2 regions of the Paenibacillus sp. FSL H3-0469 genome follow, and region 2 is predicted to be linked to the other one. Evidence: riboswitches for the same ligand, from Rfam matches in the RefSeq annotation. Region 2 holds a riboswitch; the other holds the start of a gene.

The links. A riboswitch is a leader RNA that binds a small molecule or an ion and turns the genes downstream of it on or off. The one in region 2 is predicted to bind cyclic di-AMP.
Region 1: linked by a shared signal. The riboswitch ahead of NSS83_RS22600 (hypothetical protein) and the one ahead of NSS83_RS03675 (alpha/beta hydrolase) in region 2 are both predicted to bind cyclic di-AMP.

The regions. Positions count from the first base shown of each region.
Region 1 covers NZ_CP150302.1:5,125,464-5,131,420, reverse strand. The annotation lists gene NSS83_RS22620 (SDR family NAD(P)-dependent oxidoreductase) at 1-150, opposite strand, end outside; gene ytxJ (bacillithiol system redox-active protein YtxJ) at 380-706, shown strand; gene NSS83_RS22610 (glutaredoxin family protein) at 703-945, shown strand; gene NSS83_RS22605 (hypothetical protein) at 1,053-2,384, shown strand; cyclic di-AMP (ydaO/yuaA leader) riboswitch at 2,620-2,789, shown strand; gene NSS83_RS22600 (hypothetical protein) at 2,924-3,379, shown strand; gene NSS83_RS22595 (hypothetical protein) at 3,903-4,109, opposite strand; gene NSS83_RS22590 (family 43 glycosylhydrolase) at 4,224-5,882, opposite strand.
Region 2 covers NZ_CP150302.1:880,683-886,639, forward strand. The annotation lists gene NSS83_RS03655 (Na+/H+ antiporter subunit D) at 1-694, shown strand, start outside; gene NSS83_RS03660 (Na+/H+ antiporter subunit E) at 700-1,182, shown strand; gene NSS83_RS03665 (Na(+)/H(+) antiporter subunit F1) at 1,182-1,475, shown strand; gene mnhG (monovalent cation/H(+) antiporter subunit G) at 1,465-1,824, shown strand; cyclic di-AMP (ydaO/yuaA leader) riboswitch at 1,822-1,954, shown strand; gene NSS83_RS03675 (alpha/beta hydrolase) at 1,962-2,774, shown strand; gene NSS83_RS03680 (TrkH family potassium uptake protein) at 2,854-4,212, shown strand; gene NSS83_RS03685 (arsinothricin resistance N-acetyltransferase ArsN1 family A) at 4,294-4,791, opposite strand; gene NSS83_RS03690 (arsenite methyltransferase) at 4,807-5,592, opposite strand; gene NSS83_RS03695 (MarR family winged helix-turn-helix transcriptional regulator) at 5,652-5,957, opposite strand, start outside.

The DNA of each region.
Region 1 (5,957 bases), 3.5 Mb from region 2:
ATCCGGGTATTGCGCTTTCAAAGCTTCCAATGCCGCAGGGTCCGGCAAATACTGTCCGGCAAACACCATGTACTTACTCTCCAAAAGAGATCGAACGAGGCAAAATCCCAGTCCACGGTCAGCACCGGTAACACAAGCAACCCTTTTCATGAGCTCCCCCCTCATATCTGCATGATTATGCACCGAGCCTAGGTTCATCCCTCTCACATTAGCATGGCCTCGGGCCGTTAACAACATCCTGCAAGGGAGGGGCCGGGCTAAGCAGAACTTTACTTTTGCTTTAATTTTGAACTATGCTACAATCATGACTAATAGTTGTTAACAACACAATTGTTGACAACAGGTTTCATTAACTCTTACCCAGGAAGGTGATCCTCCGATGTCTATTCAACAAATTCACACCAAGGAAGAACTAGAGCAATATATCGGGCAGCCTGGCAAAAAACTGCTCTTCAAGCACAGCACCACCTGCCCGATCAGCGCCAAGGCCAACGAGGAATTCCAGGCCTATGCCCAGCATTCAGATACTCCTGCAGCCGTTGTCCATGTGATCGAAGACCGTCCTGTCTCCAATCAAATTGCTGAGGATTTCGGGATCAAGCATGAATCCCCGCAAATCTTCCTGCTGGAGGACAGCGAAGTCCGCTGGAACACCTCACACTGGAAGATTACCCAAAAAGCGATAAAGGAAGCAGTGGAACAATGAGCGCGAACGTAATTGTCTATTCGACCTACGGCTGCAGCGAATGCAATCAGGTCAAGCAGCTGCTGGAGAGCAAAGGCATTCCCTTCGAGGTGCGGGATGTGATGACAAGCTCGGTCTATCAGGAGGAAGTGGAGAAGCTGGGCTTCATGGGCATTCCAGTCACTGTATCCGGGGACCGCGCAGTCAAGGGCTTCAATCTTCCTGAGCTCCAGGAGCTTATGGATGCTGCTGTTCTGTAATATACACAAAGGTGCTCTCCTCTCAAGAGGAGCAGCACCTTTTTTTTGCGATTCATTGATGTAAAATATGTATATTTATATATATCTGGAACAGGAGGACTGATCAATTGAACTGGCTACAAGATGAGCAGGCTGCTAAATGGCGTGAAGAAGGGCAGCGTTATGCGCGCGACGTTAACCAATTCGTACATAAAGGACTGACTGAAGGCTGGGACAAAGCGGGAAATGAACCCGCAGAGGATACACGCGGTGCCCTCGCTGCCAAAATCTATAAGATGATTCGGGGAGCTAATGAGCGCGGTGAGATTGCTGAGCTGCGGGCGCAATTGCCGGCGGCAACGTGGCCGCTCTCCGGCCACTTTCAGAAGGAGATGCAGGCGATCCGCAGTATCCATTTCATCAGTGATGATGCTGTGGTATTCAGCACCGGCACCCCTTGGGAGAAGAAAGCAGTTGTGGCTGTACATAAGGATGTTATTTCCGTATTCGGCGAGTATAGCCTGGTTGGGGCATCTCCTGATAATCAGTTCTATGCGCTCGCCGGAACTCAGGGGATTACCATTATGCATTCTATGAACAGCACACTTCAGGGTACAGTTGTAGCCACCCTCTCATGGCGTGAGCTGAATGGAACGATTCAAGCACTGGACCCGGACTTTCCCGTCTTGGACATAGAGAGCCTGGACCAGGCGTTACCCTTGGAGCAGGTCATTCCTTTTAACGGGGGCGGGGCGTTATTGCTTGTTACGAGCCAGGGGATTTTCCTGGTCCAGCAATCGCAGGAGAAGCCCTGGGAGGTGAAGCTGCTGCATCCGGATCTCGAAGAATATAAAGCAGATGAGCTGGAGCATATTGAAATTGACATGCCGCATGGTGCCGTCTCTCCGGATGGAAGATGGATTGCCTATGGCAGCCAGGGCAGTGATCATCTTTTATATGACACAACTTCAGGGCAGGTTCACCTATTCAATCCGGAATCCAGTTACCCGCACTATACAATATTTACAAAGGACCAGCATAGCGTATGGTACAATTCCTGCCACTTCTATAATGGCGTTACCCTTGCCGTTCCCCTTGAAGATGTGGAAGGAGGAGAACTCCCGGCAGATCAGGAATATCCGCTTGTTAACGAGGAAGCCCGGGTGTATGCGGCGGCAGCGCTGAAGAATGGTGTTGTGATTGGCGATGCCTATGGCTACTTGAGGCTCATTGATGCAGAGGGGCGGGAGCTGTGGCGTTATTATGCCGGAAGCACTATTTCAGGCTTAGCTGTCAATCGGGATGAGACTCTGCTGGCTGTAGGGACTTATGGAGGGATGCTGCACTTCCTGGACCTTCATGCAGCGCAGCGAAGCAACTATGCGATTACAACAGGAACCGTTCGTGAGGTGAAGCGGATCATTGCCTGGAAGAATCAGAAGGTTCCGCTGTGGTGGTAGTCTAATACAAGGGGCCTTCATCCCCACCGCCGTCTGCCAAAAATAAAAAACAGCGCTTGAGCGAGATAAATGGCAGATAATCTGCTACAAATGTGAGTTTTGGCTTCCCTATGCACAGCCATTCAGCCATTTGCTGAAAATAAGGCGAATAGCACTCTTTTCCATTTTTACAACCCACCTCCGAAAAGTGTATGATTCGTGTTGAAAGCAAATGAGTGTATTCATGAAAATGAGCAATGCATGCACGCTGAATTTCCGTCATGTGGAAAACGGGGGAACCATCCGGCCGTCTGGCCGACTTGGGGTGAATCCGAAGGAGAATGCCACGCGCAGGTCTCCGGCAGGTAGGGCGACTCTCACCGTCCGAATCCGACAGCTAACCTCGTAAGCGTAAGGAGAGAGCCCTGATCCGCCAAGCTTTTGTGCCAGGCGTCTTATGCCTGTTACCCAAAACCGCAGGCAGAGGTCCTCCTCTGCCTGCGGTTTTTTGCGCACTGGAATGAACTGCACAGTATAGATTCAGAAAGGAACGTGACCACATGCCTGACCCCTTACCGCCCAAACTAACAGCTGCTGCCGGATTCAACCACTACACCCAGCAATATAGCGGGCCCGTCTATGCGCTTAGCTGTCTGCTGCTGGAAAAAGGCGCCCGTGCCGAACAAGCAACCACCGCCACCTTCGTGGCACTCCATCCACTATGGCTGAAGGGCAGCCTCTCCGGGGACGGTGCTGCTGCGGCTGCCTACAGAGAGTGCATCCGCCAATGTGCCATGCTCACCCGGGATCGTAGCCGCTGCGCTCCTGCCCTGCTTAAATGGGACGATCATGTCGCCAGTGCCTTATGGTACGGCATCCAGCTCCCCCTGCCCGACATCAGCCTGATCCTGGAGTGCAGCATTCCCGAGCTGAAGGCCCGGCTAAGAGGAATACGCGAACAGATGGCAGCCGCACATTCGGCCTTGCCTGCGGTCCACCGCCCTTCGGCGGGATGAGTCGGGGGATTAGCATGGGCTATAGGAATGAGTGCGGCGGAATGAGTTGGATGTGGCGGAATCAGGATACGGATGCGGCAGAAGGAGTCTGATGTGGCGGGCGGGCTGCGGACTACAGATCCGCTATTTCGGCAAATGGGACCATTCTGAAGTCCATGCGGACTGAGAGGCGCTTATTTAACCCATTCCGCCAAATTTTTCGCTCCACCCAGCCCCTTAACGTCCTCTCAGTCCGCAACGGGGAGATAATCGGTCTTTTTCACAAAATAAGGGCCTCTGAGTCCGCCTACAAAACAACATCCCCCCACAAAGTGGGGCTTTAGCATCGATGATGCCTCAGGTACTTTGCGGGGACCCCGAAACATATAAATTCTTATCTATCAAATAAAGCCGCAGCATCCGCCGCGACTTCGTCCTTGACTCTCAGCACCAGCACGCACCCATACTGTGCCTGGCTCACCTTACATAGCTCAACCATCCCATGAACTGATCCTGTCTTCGCCAACCGTCCATTACCTAGAACTCAGCTCTTGCCTTTCCCACTCTTACCACCCTTACCGCCCTTGGCAAACCGCCAAAAGGCCATACAGCAGCCGAGCAATCCGGCTCCCAGCATAAGGGTCTGTAACGCCCCCAGCCAAGCCGATTGATCCGACGGGATTAGGCTGCTGATAATAATCAGCAGGATAGAAGCCGCGACCAGCAAGGGGGTTTGTCTACTTTTCTTCACAACACTTCACCACTCCTAAAGACTAATACTACTAAGGTACACCATCTCCGGCGTTTTCACCAGTTCACCACGGCTCCGGGCACACCCGGGCGGAAGAACGTATGGCGTCCTTGGCTAGTAATTCTTCACTCCATAGTAGTCAAAATCAGCGAAGGAGTCATGCTGGTGGGCATCAACGGAACCGATGAAATTGAACAAGCCTGTAAATCCGCCAATCTCCCCCGGCTCCCCGTTCACGCCTTCATCCGACAGATAGAGTACATCAATGTTTTCTACAAAAGCTTGCCAATCCCCGTTATCTCCGAAGCGGTAAAGGATACTCGCGATGCCTGAATGATAAATTATCTTCAACTCCGCTGTGTCTTCAGGGACTGGAATGTAATGGTGGACTAGCTCAATGCGTTGTCCCAGCTTGGCCTGAAGTACGTATAGAACGGTACCCTCTAATTCGGAGTGGGTCAAGTGAACGTACAGCCAATTATTCGAATCATAGTATAGCCCCATACCCGCCGTTTCCGAGTAATGATCGGGATGAAACTCCACCTTGGTCTGAACTTCATAATGAAGGGAAGTTGCGCGTGTGGCCATAATCGCCGGATGGATCTGCGAGAACAAAGAATTCTCTCCATGAATGCGTAAGTAACCCGGACGTTCAACCGTATTCACCCATGCCGCTTGCTGGTCCCGGTATGGAGTCAGAAAATGAAGATCATATTTCTCCTGATTAAAATCATCAAATACGTCATGAGAGATTCCATCGGCCTCTAATTCAACACCTGTCATCCCCTCAACTTCCATTTTCGCTACATTCGATCCATCCTTCATTTCCAGCCAGCCATCCTCTGTCCAATGCATTTTTTGAATAGAGGTTTCACGGCCTAATGGATTCAAAAGCGTTCCTTCCACAGGCCGTGACATGAGATGAGCAATATACCATTCGCCTGTTTGAGTTTGCACTAATGAGCCGTGACCTGCTTTTTGCATAATTGAACTTGGATTATACATCTCAAAATGCCCGGCATCCGGATTGCCAAGTGAAAATAGATGGCGCGGCGAGGAGGTGATGATCGGCTCTCCCGACGGATGCGGCTCATAGGGACCAAAAATATTTTCCGCACGTCCCACCTCCACACCATGAGCATAGCCAGTTCCGCCCGCAGCTAATAAAAGATAGTACATCTCTCTATATTTATAGATCTGCGGTGCTTCAGCACAGCCGCGGCTGGTGAAGCCTTGCGTCACCCGGTGCCATTGTCCAACCAGCTTACCCTCATTCAAATCAAATTCAGCGATCACAATATGTCCAGGTGCCTGATACCCTTCACGGGTCTCCCATTCAAGAATGGACACATAGTGTTTGCCATCTTCATCGTGGAAGAGCGCCGGATCGAAGCCTATGGATGTCAGATAGATGGGCTCCGACCAGGGTCCATGGATATCTTCTGCCCACATGGAATAGGAATCCGAGTTGAATTCACGGCCTGCCATGTTCAACATATGCGAATAGGCTAACCAGTACCGGTTCGCCCTAGAATCATAGGATAGATGCGGCGCCCAGATCCCGGCCGGAGTATTGGTCCCCCTCAAATTCACTTCACCTTTATTTAATACGGAGGCAGTCAGCTCCCAATTCGCTAAATCGGTTGATTTGAAAATTTGAACGCCGGGATTCCAATGGAACGTGGATGTCGCAATATAATACACATCATCCACTCTAATAATAGAGGGATCTGGTGCCATTCCAGGGATTATAGGATTACTAATCTTCGTCATTTCTCTGCTTCCCTTCGCTGTTTAGCCATATTATTTACCCTTTTCCTGTTGTCTATGTATATTATAATAACTACT
Region 2 (5,957 bases):
GATGTTTGTGAATGATACCAGTCTCACGCATAGCTTGATCGCCTGGATGGCTGCGGCAACCATGATTCTGGGCAGCATTGGGGCAGTGGCCTACAAGGATATCACTCGGATTCTTAACTATAATGTCATTATTAGTGTCGGATTTGTGGCTTTCGGGCTTGCTGCAGGTACCGGGGATTCGCTGAACGGAGTCATCTTCTATCTGCTTCACGATATGCTGGCTAAAGGGCTCCTGTTTATACTGGGCGGATTAATCATCTCCGCAGCAGGAACAGATCGTTTGAGTGGTATGGGAGGCATGATCAAAAAATATCCGCTGCTGGGCTGGATGTTCTTCATCCTGGCTCTTGCATTGGTAGGGATTCCGCCGCTGAGCGGTTTTGCCGGAAAGCTGCTGATCATCCGCGGAGCTTTGGATGCCGGTATGCTGACACTGTCTCTGATCGGTCTCGGCTCAAGCTTTATGGTGCTGTATTCCTTAATCAAGATGTTCAGGCTGGCCTTCTGGGGAAATGAACCTGAGAGAGAACTGCCTGCTGTGAACCTGAAGAGAGCTTCTGCTGTCGCCGCTGCACTGCTTGTGCTTGTCATTGCAATGGGTATTGGAGCAGATGCTCTATATGCCTATGTAGCACAGGCCGGAGAGGTTCTGGCTTCACCTGCGGAATACATTCAAGCCATACTGAAGGAGTAGATATAATGGCTCTACAATTCTTGTTTAATCTGTTAGTTGCTTTATTGTGGATGGCAATCAATAATAGCAGCTCCGGCGCCACTTTTCTTATCGGGTTTCTGCTCGGCATAGGGATGCTGCTGTTATTCAGAAGATCCAAGCCTCAGGCCCGGCCATTTTATTTAAAACGCCTATGGTCCATATTCAAGCTGCTGCTGATCTTTATCCGCGAATTGACCATCTCGAACTTTGTGGTAATTTATCATATTCTTCGTCCGAAGCTGGCGATCCGCCCTGGAATATTCGCCTATGAGACGGCGTTAACCTCAGCCTGGGAAGTTACACTGTTGTCTTGTCTAATATGTCTGACTCCTGGCACGCTGACCCTTGATGTGTCGAGGGATGGGAAGACCCTATTTATTCATGCCATTGACATCAAAGATGCTGAGGAAATGGTGAAGCAGATCCGGGGTAATTTCGAACAAGTGATCATGGAGGTGACCCGCTGATGGTCTCCGTACTATTAACTACCGCATTGATCATTCTGGGAATGGCCATACTCGCGTGCCTGTTCCGGCTTCTGAAAGGACCTACCCGTTCGGATAGGGTGGCCGCCCTAGATACGATAGGCATTCATGTACTGGCTATGATTACTGTCATTAGTATGCTGCTGGATACCCGCAATTTTCTTGAGGTAATTCTGGTTATAGGTATTCTGACGTTTATTGGAACCACTGCACTCGCAAGGTATATCGAACGTGGGGTTGTTGTGGAAGAAGGAGGGGAACTGCATGACAGGTGAGTTGTTTAGCTCGATTCTAGTGGTGCTGGGCGCCATTTTTTGCGGCATCAGTGCCTTTGGCCTGATCCGGCTGCCCGATGTCTATCTGCGTTCACATGCGGCCACCAAAAGCGCAACGTTCGGGGTGTTATGTTTACTGGGCGGCGGCTTCCTTTACTTTTGGTTCAAAGATGGAGAGATCAGTGTCAAGCTGCTGCTGGCGATTCTTTTTGTATTCATCACTTCGCCGGTCGCAGGCCATCTAAATGGCCGGGCGGCCTACCGTTCGGGCGTTCCCTTGTGGAAAAACAGCGTACAGGATGATCTGCTGACCCATAAGGAAAGAAGTAAGGAGCAATCTGAGAAATGATATTTGCCGCTGAATTCCTGTAAAGGAAACGGGGGAACCAAAAGTTCCGGGGTGAATCTCGAGAATATCGAGTAGGGCTACTCAGGTCCGAATCCGTCAGCTAACCCCGTAAGCGTTCATGAGAGGGGAATCCTGCAGTGCCTATTGTTGATGTCAACGGAACAACCTTGTATTATGAGATATCGGGTAGCGGTCTGCCCATCGTTTTTATCCATGATTATTCGACCTCCCACCATCTTTTTGAACCACAGGCGGAATATTTCAGTAAGCGCGCGAAAGTAATTGTCTATGATCTAAGAGGAAACGGGCTGTCAGGGAAGATGAATGTTGAGATTGGCCGGATCGTAGACACTCAAGTTGAGGATCTAAAGGCATTATTAGATAAGCTGGATGTAGAAAAGATTGTAATTGTAGCCTGCTCCAGTGGAGCTATACTTGCCCAGAAGTTCGCCTATCTATTCCCTGAGCGGGTGATTACCATGATTTTGGTGGATAGTTATTTTCAAGGTGATTACTCTGCTAGCGGAAGTAAGTTGAAAGAAGCGTTGCAGTTCTGTGCCTGGATTTCTCATTATCTCCCTGCTGAAATGTTTATCAAGCCTTTACGTATCACCTATCACAGGTGGCTCTTGGCTTACCATATCTTGAGAAAAGAGCTTATGCATAAACGGACGACAGAATGGATTAAGCAACGCATGGCGTTGAAGTATTCGGACGGTTACGGGTTTGCGCTGCGGCTGCAAATTCCGGTGCTGATCGTGTCAGGTAATCACAATGAGCGGGTGTTAGAGCAAGTTAAAAAAACAGCGGCTAAGTATCCCAAAGCTCATTTAGCGATCATCGAGAATGCCATGTATCCTAGTCACCTATGTCAACCGCAATTATTTAACCGGCTTTTGCTCGATTATCTAAAGGATCAACAGTGTTTTCAACAAGAGCTACCTGGCTGATACTCTCACTGGACACACACCCTTGAAGGTGACGCAGCGCTGTTTATTTACGAAAAGAATCATTACAGGAGCCAGTGATATGTTTACAAAAAGGTACCTTTGGTTTACTCGAAAACTCAGTCTAACCTCATCAAGAATTATTCTTTTAGGTTTTGCTGTAACCATCATTCTGGGGACAATTATGTTGTCCTTACCGGTATCTTCATCCACCGGAACTAGTGTGGGATGGCTAAATGCATTGTTTACCTCAACTTCAGCTGTGTGTGTCACTGGATTGGTGGTGCTGGATACAGGAACCGACTTTTCCAACTTTGGACAAATCATTATCCTGCTCCTCATTCAAATCGGAGGATTAGGATTCATGACGTTCAGTGTTCTAATTGCCGTAATTCTGGGGAAGAAGATTGGGCTGAAGGAGCGTTTACTCATCCAGCAATCTTCGAACTCCATTGAAACACAAGGGGTCGTCCGGCTATCACTAAGCATTGTACTAATCTCATTTATCTTCGAAACTCTTGGGGCATTGTTGTTGACCATCCGGTGGGCGAATGACCTGGGTGTTGCCAAAGCCCTATATTATGGAATTTTCCATTCCATCTCGGCCTTTAATAACGCAGGTTTTTCATTATGGTCGGATAGTCTGAGCCGGTATGTTGGTGATCCGTTAGTCAATATTGTCATTTCATTTTTATTTATCATTGGTGGAATTGGATTTATTGTGATTCTGGATCTATACCGCAAGAGAAGCTGGAAGGCTCTGTCTTTTCACACAAAAATCGTGCTAATCACTTCAGGAGTGCTTTGTTTTGCAGGGTTTCTGGTCATATTTGTCTTTGAGCTTTTTAATACCAGAACATTTGGTACACTCACATGGGGGGGAAGAATCTGGGGTGGATATTTCCAGGGAGTGGTTACCCGCACAGCGGGTTTCAACTCCATTGATATTGGTGCGATGTTACCGGCGTCCCAGTTCTTTATGATCTTTCTGATGTTCATAGGAGCTTCATCAGGCTCGACAGGCGGGGGGATCAAGACGACCACCTTTGCGGTACTCATATTAAGCATCTTCTCAACCATCAAGGGGAATGCTGATGTGCAGCTGCTAAAAAAACGGATACCTCAAGATCTTATTTTCAGATCACTGGCTGTAATGACCATCTCCTTAGGCCTTGTTCTTGGAGCAACCTTTTTATTAACAATTACTGAATATACCCGCCATACGGATATTCTTGCTCTTTTATTTGAAGCTACATCAGCCTTTGGAACCGTGGGCATGTCCATGGGCTTAACCCCTGATCTGTCACCAATTGGTAAATGTATCATCATAGTTATAATGTATATTGGGAGACTGGGCCCTTTAACCTTAGCCTTTGCCTTGGCACAAAAAAGTGTTAAACAGAAGTACCGTTACCCAGAGGACAAGTTGCTGATTGGTTAGTAAGTAAGGAGTAGTTGGAACTGATTGAAAGGAGAAGTTCTTCCGTTTACGGGTAGAACTTCTCCTTTTTTATCTTCATTTTTATAGTAGAAGCTTCTCCATAATCATCACATCAATAAACGTTTTGTCTATAATCCCCTGCTTCTCCAATAGACCAACCTGCCGGTAGCCCATCTTCCGATACAACCCTTGACCACTCTCATTAAACGGGAAGGTAAAGAGAACGATTTTATAAAAGCTATTTTCCTTGGCCACCTTGTGCAAAGAATCCAGGAGCGAGTTGCCTACACCTTGGCCACGGAAGCGGCGATCAATGTAAACGGACAGGTCAGCTACCCCGTTATAAGCGCAGCGGAGGGAATAGGGATTCAGGGAGGCCCAGCCAATCACTTCACCTTCTCGTTCCGCTACAATAACGCTATAGCGGCCTTGATGATCTTTGAACCACGCCTCCATATAAGAGAAATCTTTCGTCTCTGTTTCAAGTGTAGCGATTCGATCCTCGATTCCCTGATTATAGATTCGGAGGATACTACCGATATCTTCTGGTGTGGCCTGACGAACAGTTAATGTAGTGATCAATTGAACATCCCCTTAAGATTGTTTTCTCGCTTTAATCACAGTAGAGACGATGTATTGCTCAACGTTCGCACCGGGAACCCAATCTTTGATAAATGTTCTGGATTCGTCTTTGGGCTCAATATGGATCTCAGTAAAGCCGCTTTCCTGAAGCATCATCTCCAGATCAGAAATGAAAGAGGCCCCGGAGATACAACCCGAATATAATTCGCCCAGGTCATTTTTGATCTCGGGGGGTAGCTCAGCTGTAGTTACAATATCAGAGATGGCCAGACGCCCTCCGGGCATAAGTACGCGATAGGCTTCACGGAATACTTGCTGCTTATCAGGCGAGAGGTTAATCACACAGTTGGAGATTATGACATTAACCGAATTGTCGGCCGCCGGAAGATGTTCAATTTCTCCCAACCTGAATTCGGTATTATTAAACTTACCTTTAATGGCATTATCTCTTGCCCGGCTAATCATCTCAGGAGTCATATCTACACCGATAACATGGCCTTGTTCACCTACCTGCCGGGAAGCGAGGAAGCAATCGAACCCGCCGCCGCTCCCGAGATCCATAACATATTCACCTGCCCGCAGTTCAGCAATAGCCTGGGGGTTGCCGCATCCAAGTCCTAGATTTGCGCCTTCAGGAACAGCAGCGAGATCTTCGTTTGAATACCCTAATTCAGCGGATATAGCATCATAATCAGCAGAGGAGCAGCAGGAAGAGGCAGGTTCGACCTTATTTACAGCAATCGTTTGATAACGTCCCCGTACATTTTGGCGGATTTGGTCATTCGTAAGTTTGTTCATGAATACACACTCCTTATCATTAAAATAACTTGCAAGTTACAAATAAAGACCAAGGGAAATCACCCTTTAACAGGTGCGCAGCAATTGCTGGATTTCCCCATAGCATCGTTGAAAAGCTTGATGGATCGTAGCAATGTTTCTACTTCAAACTCACTCATATGCGAGAAGGCTTCATTCAGGTATTCATTCATTTGTTGATCAATAGTTGCAGCCACCAGTTTTCCTTCGGAAGTAAGGGAAAGGGTATAGATTCTCCGATCGCTGGGTTCAGGTGTCTTTTTTACCAAATTCATTTTCACCAACGACTGGACTTGTCTGCTGAAGGTGGTAATGTCCGTGCCCAGTGCTTCGGCAACTTGCTGCAT